DNA from 3 places in the Amycolatopsis thailandensis genome. Region 1 is predicted to be linked to each of the others. Evidence: riboswitches for the same ligand, from Rfam matches in the RefSeq annotation. Region 1 holds a riboswitch; each other region holds the start of a gene.
What was found. Region 1 has a riboswitch for S-adenosylmethionine ahead of ACFWMR_RS15965 (methionine ABC transporter ATP-binding protein). Riboswitches for the same ligand answer to the same signal wherever they lie in the genome.
Positions count from the first base shown of each region.

Region 2: it holds a riboswitch for S-adenosylmethionine, as region 1 does, so the genes downstream of both, ACFWMR_RS14250 (aminotransferase class V-fold PLP-dependent enzyme) here and ACFWMR_RS15965 (methionine ABC transporter ATP-binding protein) in region 1, are expected to answer to the same signal.
Region 3: it holds a riboswitch for S-adenosylmethionine, as region 1 does, so the genes downstream of both, thrC (threonine synthase) here and ACFWMR_RS15965 (methionine ABC transporter ATP-binding protein) in region 1, are expected to answer to the same signal.

Region 1 is NZ_JBHXJK010000034.1:9,595-12,862, forward strand. Features, by position in the region: gene ACFWMR_RS15960 (4-(cytidine 5'-diphospho)-2-C-methyl-D-erythritol kinase) at 1-220, opposite strand, end outside; gene ACFWMR_RS15965 (methionine ABC transporter ATP-binding protein) at 343-1,353, opposite strand; SAM riboswitch class I at 1,565-1,655, opposite strand; gene rsmA (16S rRNA (adenine(1518)-N(6)/adenine(1519)-N(6))-dimethyltransferase RsmA) at 1,904-2,740, opposite strand; gene ACFWMR_RS15975 (DUF222 domain-containing protein) at 2,932-3,268, shown strand, end outside.
Region 2 is NZ_JBHXJK010000029.1:27,556-30,823, reverse strand. Features, by position in the region: gene lspA (signal peptidase II) at 1-130, opposite strand, end outside; gene ACFWMR_RS14255 (hypothetical protein) at 155-757, opposite strand; gene ACFWMR_RS14250 (aminotransferase class V-fold PLP-dependent enzyme) at 777-2,141, opposite strand; SAM riboswitch class IV at 2,175-2,289, opposite strand; gene ACFWMR_RS14245 (M23 family metallopeptidase) at 2,418-3,101, opposite strand; gene ACFWMR_RS14240 (potassium/proton antiporter) at 3,233-3,268, opposite strand, start outside.
Region 3 is NZ_JBHXJK010000071.1:42,572-45,839, reverse strand. Features, by position in the region: gene thrC (threonine synthase) at 1-1,185, opposite strand, end outside; SAM riboswitch class I at 1,199-1,332, opposite strand; gene holA (DNA polymerase III subunit delta) at 1,468-2,451, shown strand; gene rpsT (30S ribosomal protein S20) at 2,718-2,978, opposite strand.

The DNA.
Region 1 (3,268 bases):
GATTGTTGGCGCCGGTCGGTACGACACCTTCACCTTCGCCATAGACCTCGACGCCGGGGTCCTCGGTGACCGCGACGGTCACCTCGTCGGTCAGGGAAAGCGCCTGGAACACGGTCACCAGCTCGTGATAGCCGTCCGGGCGTACGTCACCGACCGACAGGTGCAGGTTGACCTTGGCGGGAACCCTGACGGTTACTGGGGGCGGTACGACGGCGAGCACGACTCAAGCCTACGTGGCCGCTCCACTTGTGCCGTCACCAGGAGAAAAGAGAACAGGACGAGTCAGACACCGACGGGCCGCCCCGGACGGATTTCGTCCTGAGCGGCCCGTTCGTGGAGAAATCAGGCAGCGACGCCCTGCGGTCCGCGGACCGGGTGGGTCACGTGGCCGCCGCGTTCGGCGATCCACGCGAGGGCGGCGTCCGCGCGCTCACCGCGCACACCGAGACGGAACCGGCCCACCGGCGTGTCGCCGATCCGGGTCAGGCCGCCCCCGATGGTGGCGAGTTCGACGTCGAAGCGACCGGCGGCCTCGGGAAGCAGCGCGCCGACCGAAGCGAATCCGACGAGCACGACGTCCACGGCGCGGTCGTATTTCGAGGCTTGCGCCCGGCCGGTCTCGATCGAGGGCAGCAGCGCCTGCGCGGTCCGGCTGTTCGGGTCGGAGACCAGGTCGAGCACGGATCCGCGTTCGATGATCGCCCCGGCTTCGAGGACCGCGACGTCGTCGCAGACACGACGGACGACGCCGGCGTCGGGAGTGGTGAGCAGCACGGTGACCCCGAGCTCGGCGCGTGCCCGGTCGAGCACGGTCAGGACCGCGCCGGACTCCTCGGGCTGCACACCCGAGGTGGGGTCGTCGGCCAGGAGCACGGACGGCCCGGCGGCCAGGGCCTTGGCGATGGCCACTCGGCGCAGCTGCCCCTCGGACAGTTCACCCGGCCGCTGCCCGGCCCGCGGCGTGAGTCCGACCAGGTCGAGCAGGTTTCCGACCCGGTTGCGACGCTGCGGCCCGTCGAGGCCGAGCTGCTCGAGCGGCGACGCGATGTTGCCGGCGATGGTGCGTTCGGCGAGCAACTCCGGTTTGGTGCTCACGACACCGACCTGGCGGCGGATTTCGCGCAGACGGCGTCCGTCGAGGGTCCCGGTGTTGAGGCCGTCGAGGCGGACGACACCACGGTCGGGGCGCTCCTGGAGCCCGATGCAACGAGCGAGGGTCGACTTGCCGGAGCCGGCCGGACCGACGACTCCGAACAGCGAGCCCGCCTGGATGTCCACGCTCACATCGCGCAGGGCGACGACGGGATTTCCGTTGAGGGGAAAGGATTTGGACAGGTTTTCGACAGTGATCACGAAAGGCTCCATGCAAATGGGGCGCCGCTTCTTTCGAGCGCGCCGACCGTCACCGAGTGACCGTCCGGAACGGACGGGATTCAGAGGTAAGGGAAAAGACTCAGGCAGTAACGGTGGAGCGTCGACACGCACTTACCGTGCGGCGACCTTCGTCGACTACACGTCGCCTGGTCAGCAGGAGCGGGTGGGTGACCCTGTTCATTAGGCACAGCCTCCATCGGTCCTGGCGGTAGCACCTGCCCCGTGGAGGGTGGTTGCTGCGACTTCGGCGAGCCAGGTCTCTCAGTCGCTCGGGATGGCTCACTGAGTAAAACCGATCCCACTGGATGAAAGCAAGCACGTAGTCGCAGATCACACGTCTGGTCGCGTCCACGATACAGGATCGGCTATCCATATTTTGAGACAGCACCAGATGCATTTGTGCTATGGCGATGCCGCTGCCTGCGAAGACAGCTCTGGATCAAGTAGATCCAGGAGAGGATTTACGCAGTCTTGCTGACATCGACCGGACCGCGTTCGGCGCGGTACCGGTCACACCTGCGACATGTGGTCAGCCAGCCGCGGCGGCGATCCGGGCGAACTGGTGGACGTCCAGCTGCTCCCCGCGGGTCTTGGGGTCGATACCCGCCTTCTCGAGCAACTCGCCCGCGCGTTCGGCGGAACCCGCCCATGACGCCAACGCCGCGCGCAAAGTCTTTCGACGCTGCGAGAAGGCGGCATCGACCACCGCGAACAACTGTTTCCGCTCCACGGACGACACCACGTCGCCCCGCTCGAAAGCGACCAGCGCGGAGTCCACGTTCGGAACGGGCCAGAAGACCGCGCGGGGCACCGCCGCGACCTTGCGCGCCTTGCCGTACCACGCGAGCTTGACGCTGGGGACGCCGTAAGTCCGGCTCCCCGGCCCTGCCGCCATTCGGTCGGCGACCTCGGTCTGGACCATTACGAGACCACTGGTCAGCGATGGCAGCTCGGCGAGCAGGTGAAGCACGACGGGAACGGCGACGTTGTACGGCAGGTTCGCGACGAGCGCGGTCGGCCGCGCAGGCAGGTCGGCCGCCGTGATCCGCAGAGCGTCCGCCCCGACGACCGTCAGCCTTTCGGCGCCTCCCCGTTCGGCCGCGGTGTTCGGCAGCCGTCCGGCCAGCACGGGGTCGATTTCGACCGCGACGACCTCGGCTCCGGTCGCGAGCAGCCCGAGGGTCAACGAGCCGAGGCCCGGCCCGACTTCCAGCACGACGTCGCCTTCGCCGACCCCTGAAAGGTCGACGATGCGGCGCACCGTGTTGGGATCGTGCACGAAATTCTGGCCGAGCTTCTTGGTCGGACGCACGTCCAGCTCGGCCGCCAGCGCCCTGATCTCCGCAGGCCCGAGCAGTTCAGTCACCCGACGATCGTAACCAGCCCCCGCGAGCCGCGACTGGCGGCCGCGACTCGCCCCCACCACCCTTCCGACGGTTTCTATCTGCCCGCGTTCCACTTCAGGGTGATGGGCGCAATTTCGGTCTGCCGGAGCGTAATGATCATCCACCCGATCGATACCGTGCATTCGTTCGACTCTGGCCCGACAATCGAGGGATGACCAGCACAAACATCCCCAAGGCCTTCCCGCTCAACCTGCCGGAAGGTGACGCCGATCTGCTCCTCGACGAGTTGCAGTCACGGCTATGCGAAGGGCGGCGCCTCGCCGCCGAAGTCGGCCAGATCCTGGCCGAGATCGAGTCACGTGGTGTCCGGGAGCTTTACGGATTCAACTCGATCGCCGTCTTCTACGAACATGTGGCCCGGGTCCCCAGAGCGGAGGCTCAGAAGGTGACCGGTCGTGCACTGGCGCTCAACTCGAGACGTGCGCGCGACGGCACATCGACTCGACCCGTCGCGCCTTTGACCGGAGTCACAGCCGCTACGGGCGTAC
Region 2 (3,268 bases), on a different contig from region 1:
GCGTCGACACGGCGATCTGCTTGGTGAGGAGGTCGATCCCCCACAGCACCGCGGCGACGACGAACACGACGGCGACGCGCTTTTTGGGCAGCGGCGGCGCCGGTGGCGCGGTTTCGGGCTCTGTGCTCACTCCCCCATTGTCCACGGAGCGTGCTCAGGTCTCCTCGGCGGCCGCCTTCGGCCTGCTCAGCAGTGCCGCGAACGCCCCGGCGAGCGCGACCAGCGAAGACAGCACCAGCGCGAACTGCCCCCGCGCGAGCACGACGGCGCAGAGCACGAACGCGGCGGCCACAACCAGTACGAGCACGCTGCGGTCCAGCCAGGCGAGCGCGACCAGGCCCAGTGTCAGCAGGATCGCGCTCCGCGCGTCGCCGTCGATTTCGAATTCCCAGAAACCGACCAGATCCGCCAGCGGGATCGCGACCATTCCCCCGACAGCGATCAGGGCGACCTTCCACCACGGCGTGGTCTTCGCCCGGATCGCGTAGAACAGCACCGTGCCGAGGTAGACCGCGAGGACGGCGAACAGCCAGCCGTCGTTCCGGCCGAAGCCGGAGAACGACAGGTCGATCGCGGTCGCGGTCGCGCGGCTCATCTCCACGCCATAGAGCCCTTGATGCAGGCCCGGGCCGTGGTTGGGCGCGTAGGCGAACCATCCCCCGGGCGGGCCGGTGCCGACGGACGAGGCCACCACCACCAGCTGGGCGAATCCCAGCAACGCCAGCGGAAACCAGTAACGCGGTCGCTCGTTCCCCATGCGGGGTGAGGGTAGTGGGTCAGGCGCAGAACGGGGGAAGCTCCCGCGGATCGTTCTCCGGCACCCAGCGGCCCTCGGGCTTTTCGTACTGCCAGCGCGCGCCGCGGGCGACGATCTGGCGCAGCGCCAGGACGACCCGGTCCACGTGTTCGGTGGTGCTGCCGAGGCCGAGGCTGACCCGGACGGCCTGCTGCCCCGTCGAACCGGCGGCGGCGATCAGCCGCTTGGTCGCCACGTGCGCGCAGAAGGCACCGTCACGGACGCCGATGCCGTACTCCGCGGAAAGAACCGCGGCGAGCCAGCCCGGTTCGAAGCCATCGACGACGAAGCTGAGCGTGCCGACCCTGTCGACCGGGGCGTCGAACAGCCGAAGCTCGGCGAATCCGGGGATACCGGCGAGACCGCGACGCAGCCGCGCCAGCAGTTCGTCCTCGTGGGAGACGATCGCTTCCCAGTTTTCGGCGAGCGTCTCGCAGGCGACACCGAGCGCGTAGACACCGACGGTGTTGGGGGAACCGGCTTCGTGCCGCTCGGCGCCGGAGTTCCAGACCACGCCCAGATCTTCCGCGTCGCGGGTGACGAGCTTCGTCGCGCCACCACCGGCGAGGTACGGCTGGGCGGCGCGCAGCCAGTCGGCGCGGCCGATCAGCGCGCCGGCGCCGAAGGGCGCGTACAGCTTGTGGCCCGACAGTGCGACGTAATCGACGTCCAGTTCGCGAACAGAGATCTTGCGATGCGGCGCGAGCTGCGCCGCGTCGAGCGCGATCCGGGCGCCGTGCCGCCGCGCGACGGCGGCGATCTCCTTGACCGGCAACAGTTCCCCGGTCACGTTGGACGCGCCGGTGATGACGACCAGCCGCGGGCCCTGCGGGCAGTCCGCGAGAGCTTCGTCCACAGAGGACACAGCGGCGAGGCGGGTGCGCGGCGTCGAAATCCGGCGGACGTTCGGGCCCTTCCACGGCAGCAGCGCGGCGTGGTGGTCGGTGTCGAACACGACGACCGACGTGTGCTTCGGCAGGCTGCGGGCGAGAAGGTTGAAGGAATCGGTGGTGTTGCGGGTGAACACGACGGTGTCGGTCGACCGCGCGTCGACGAAGTCACGCAGGATCCCGCGCGTGCGCTCGTAAAGCTTGGTGGAGATCTGCGAGGCGAACCCGGCGCCGCGGTGGACGCTGGCGTACCAGGGGAGGAATTCGTCGACCGCGGCGCGGACCTTGTCCAGACAGGGAGCGCTCGCCGCGTGATCGAGGTTGGCGTACCCGATCTCGCCGCCGGTGACCAGCGGAACCCGCAGACCGGCACACGCCACCGTCGGAACTTCTTGCGAGACAACGGTTTCCGCGACGACGGCGGGGGCGTTCGTGCGTTCGAGAGCGAGAGTCATGGTCATCCTCCGGGCCAGGGGACCCGACAGAGGATCCCGCGCTTGCCCGTCGCACCACGCGACGAGCCAGGTCCTCACCCGGGGCACCCCACCGCGGAAGGAGGGTTGCCGGTCAGCTAGCCGGGGCTTGACGCTGACACTCGTGACCTACGAACGAAGTTAGCGGATGCACCGGCGATCAAGCCACCCCTTGTCCGGATGTTGAGACGCCGGTCACGCGTTCCGCAATCGAGGAGAACCGTTGCCCGGCGCCGCGCCGCGCCGGGCAACGGGAGGTCAGACGCGGAATCGGCCCGGCAACGGGACGACGGAACGCGAAGAGACCTCGGTCGCGGTACCGGAGTACTGATCGGTGCCCGCGGTGAACTGCCAGCCGCCGAAGGTCTTGCCGTCGACAGCTTCGCCGTAGGCCTCGGCGACCTTGGTCGAGACCTCGTCGTACGACATGCCGTTCCAATTGCCCGCGCCGACGCCGAAGTCGCGCGAGTCGCCGCCCTGCGCGGCGGCCGCGGGCAGGATCCACAGGGTGAAGTGCACGTGGGCGCCGGTGCTGCTCCCACCGCAGGGCAGCGCGTTGCCGGTCCGGCCGAGGGCGTCGCCGGGGGCGACCTTCTGGCCGTCGGCGACCGAAATGCGCTCCATGTGGTAGTAGCCGGTCCGCCAGCCGCCGTCGTGGTCGACGGTCACCCAGTCGCCGCCGTCGCAGTGCTGGATCCGGACGGTGCCGGCCAGCGGAGCGCGCACGGTCTTGTCGCCGGGACTGAAGTCGATGGCGTTCTTCACGCCGGAGTTCCCGTTGTCCGAGTGGATGCCCGCCGAGTAGACCGATTGGCCCGCGTCGAAGGGCAACCCGAACGCGGGGAAGGCGCCCGTCGCCGACGCCACCGGCGCGATGAGAACCACTCCGACGAGTGCGGCTGCGGCCCCCAGACCGGCGAACCGTGCAGGAAGTTTCGTCACCTTGCGTACTCCTTAACCCGTGACACTCACCCATTCGACGGAGTGGATTGCCGGGAAAGTAATCCAAAAGGAGTACAAAAGGGAAGAATTTTCTTAGATCAACCGACGAACAGCTGGTGCCGGTTCGTGACCTACTGGCCGGATTCGCCCTTCCACCTGGCGAGGCG
Region 3 (3,268 bases), on a different contig from region 1:
GAGGGTCTTGAGGCCGTCACCGGTGATCAGGAGCACGATCTCCTCGTCCGGGTTGAGCTTGCCGGTCTCGATGAGCTTCTTCGCCGTCGCGACGGTGACCCCGCCGGCGGTCTCGGTGAAGATGCCTTCGGTACGGGCGAGCAGCCGGATGCCCTCGACGACCTCTTCGTCGGTGACGTCTTCGATCGCGCCACCGGTGCGGTTGACCACGTCGAGGACGTAGGGGCCGTCGGCCGGGTTGCCGATCGCCAGCGACCGGGCGATCGTGTCCGGCTTGACCGGCTGGACGACGTCGTGGCCCGCGCGGAAGGCCGTCGAGACAGGGGAGCAGCCGGTGGCCTGCGCGCCGAACACCTTGTACGGCGTTTCGTCCACGAGGCCGAGCTGCCCGAACTCGCGGAATCCCTTGTCCACCTTGGTGAGCTGGGAACCGGAGGCGATCGGCACCACGATCTGCGAGGGCAGCCGCCAGCCGAGCTGCTCGGCGACCTCGAAGGCCAGCGTCTTGGAGCCTTCGGAGTAGTAGGGCCGGACGTTCACGTTGACGAACGCCCAGCTCTCCTGCTCGGCGGCGAGCTGGGTGGCGAGCCGGTTCACGTCGTCGTAGTTGCCGTCGACCGCGATCAGGTCGCCGTCGTACACGGCGGTGGTGAGGATCTTGGCGCGCTCGAGGGTCTTCGGGATGAGCACGACCGACCGCCAGCCTGCGCGGGCCGCCGCGGCGGCGACCGCGTTGGCCAGGTTGCCGGTCGACGGACAGGCGAGTACGTCGAACCCGAACTCACGGGCGGCGGCCAGGGCGACGGCGACCACGCGGTCCTTGAACGAGTGAGTGGGGTTGCCGGTGTCGTCCTTGACCCAGACCTTCTTGACGCCCAAGGCTTTCGCGAGCCTGTCGGCCTGGATGAGCCGGGTGGCGCCGGGTTCGGTGTTGGGGATTTCTTCGACGTTCGAGGGGACGGGCAGGAGCTTCTTGTAGCGCCAGATGTTCTTCGGCCCGGCTTCGATGTCCTCGCGGCGCACACGGCCGAAGTCGTAGGCGACCTCGAGCGGCGAGAAGTCTTCGGCGGAAACGAATTCGGGGGCGAGCGGCTGCCGGTGTCCCTCTTCCTTCGACACCAGTTCGACGGCCGGTCCGAGATCCGGGGTCTTGGTGGTGGAGGTCGTGCCGAGGGTTGCGGTCATCGCGAGGTTCCTTTCCTCATCTGCCCCGCCGGTGGCGGGCCGGAATTGGCACCGTGTTCGTCAGCTACCCCGCGATCGCGGGATGACAGGCTGACGCCGGTTGCCGGGGCTTCATCGGGCCGTTCCCTCTGCCCCTCTGGATGAGCGGTATTCGATTGTCGGCACGCGAATGATCGCGTCGCCTCGCCAACACCGTACGACATGAGGCTCAGGTGGGGCCACCGTGCCCGGAACACATCACCGGACAAAGCACACGAGAGGACGAGTGGCAGGATCGTCATCGTGACGACGCAAGCTTCCGCCCCATCGCCGCTGGTCCTGGTTCTCGGTGAGGAAGAGCTGCTGATCGAACGCGCGGTCCGCGCCGCTTCGGACGCGGCCAAAGCGGCCGATCCGACGGCGGATCTCACCCGTATCCGGGTGTCGGACCTCACAGTTCCCGCCCTCGCGGAGATGGTCAGCCCCTCGCTGTTCGCCGAGGGCAGGGTGATCGTCCTCGAATCCGCGCACGACATCTCGCAGGAGCTTTCCGACGGGGTGATGGCCTACGTCAAGGCGCCCGCCGACGGCATCGTGCTCGTCGTCGTGCACAGCGGAGGTGGCCGGAGCAAGGCCGCGAAGGCGCTTCCCGCTGCCTTGAAGAAGGCCGGGGCGGAGGTCGTCGAGTGCCCGAAACTGACCAAGGCCGCCGAGCGGGAATCCTTTGTCCGCAACGAGGTCCGCCGGGTCGGCGGGAAGATCGACGGCGCGGCCGTGCTCGCGCTGATCGACGCCGTCGGCTCGGATCTGCGCGAGTTGTCGTCGGCCGCGACCCAGCTCGTCGCGGACGCCGGTGGCACCGTCGACGAGCAGGCGGTCCGGCGCTATCACCGGGGCCGCGCGGACGTGAACGGGTTCGCCGTCGCCGAGAAGGCCGTCGCCGGTGACAGGACGGCGGCGCTGGAGTCGTTGCGCTGGGCGATGCAGCTGGGTGTTCCCCACGTTCTGGTCGCGGACGCCCTCGCCGACGCCGTCCGGACGATCGCGCGGGTGTCGGGTGCCGGTCGCGGGAACCCGAACCAGATGGCAGGCGAGCTGGGGATGCCGCCGTGGAAGGTCCGCAAGGCGCAGGGGCAGGCCCGCGGCTGGGGGCAGGACGGCCTCGCCACCGCGATGCGGGTCGTCGCGAGGCTCAACGCCGAGGTCAAGGGGGTCGCGGCCAATCCGGAGTACGCGCTGGAACGCGCCGTCCTGGAGGTAGTCGACGCCCACGGCACCAGCCGCTAGCACCTACCGGACCACGCCCACTGCTCAAACGCTCACTGGACCGAGCCCGACGATCAACGCGCCCACGAACCGGGACCGGCGGACTCGTCTCGCCGGAAGTGCGCCAGCGCGACGGCGAGACTTCACCGGTCGCGCGCCCTCTTTCGGGCCGAAGGCCCACGTAAACGCGATGAAGGGGCGCCTCTCCGCCCCACGTGAGTGGGAAGCGGATCGACGCCCCTTCGGCGCGTTTACGTCAGCGCGCGATTAGATCGCGCTGCGCGCGATTAAAGAGAGTTCGCGCGCTTCGCGAGCGCGGACTTCTTGTTCGCGGCCTGGTTGGCGTGGAGAACGCCCTTGGTCACGGCCTTGTCCAGCTTCTTGGCCGCGTCCTTCTGCAGCTCCAGGGCCTTGGCCTTGTCGCCGGCGTCGGCGGCCTCGCGGAACTTGCGGATCGCGGTCTTCACCGAGGACCGGATCGCCTGGTTGCGCTGACGCGCCTTTTCGTTGGTGGTGATGCGCTTGATCTGCGACTTGATGTTGGCCACGGGGGCGCTCCTCTTGTATCTCTCGGTGGTTTCACCGCCGCGCTGTGACCGGCCCTGCGCGCTCGTGAAAGCGGCGCGGGTTTCCTCCATGACGGAATGCCACACAACGGTGAAGGGCAAGCTTAACAGCCGCCCCGGGACGGATCGCGGCCGCCTCCGGAGGAGTGGTTGAGGTACGGTGAAGATCGTAGTGCCTAGGGTTCCGCCGCCTGCCCGTTCCGCGAAACACACAATCAGGGCAGGTGGGACAGGTCCGAGCGGCACCATCGGCGGGGCCGGAAGCGCCGCCG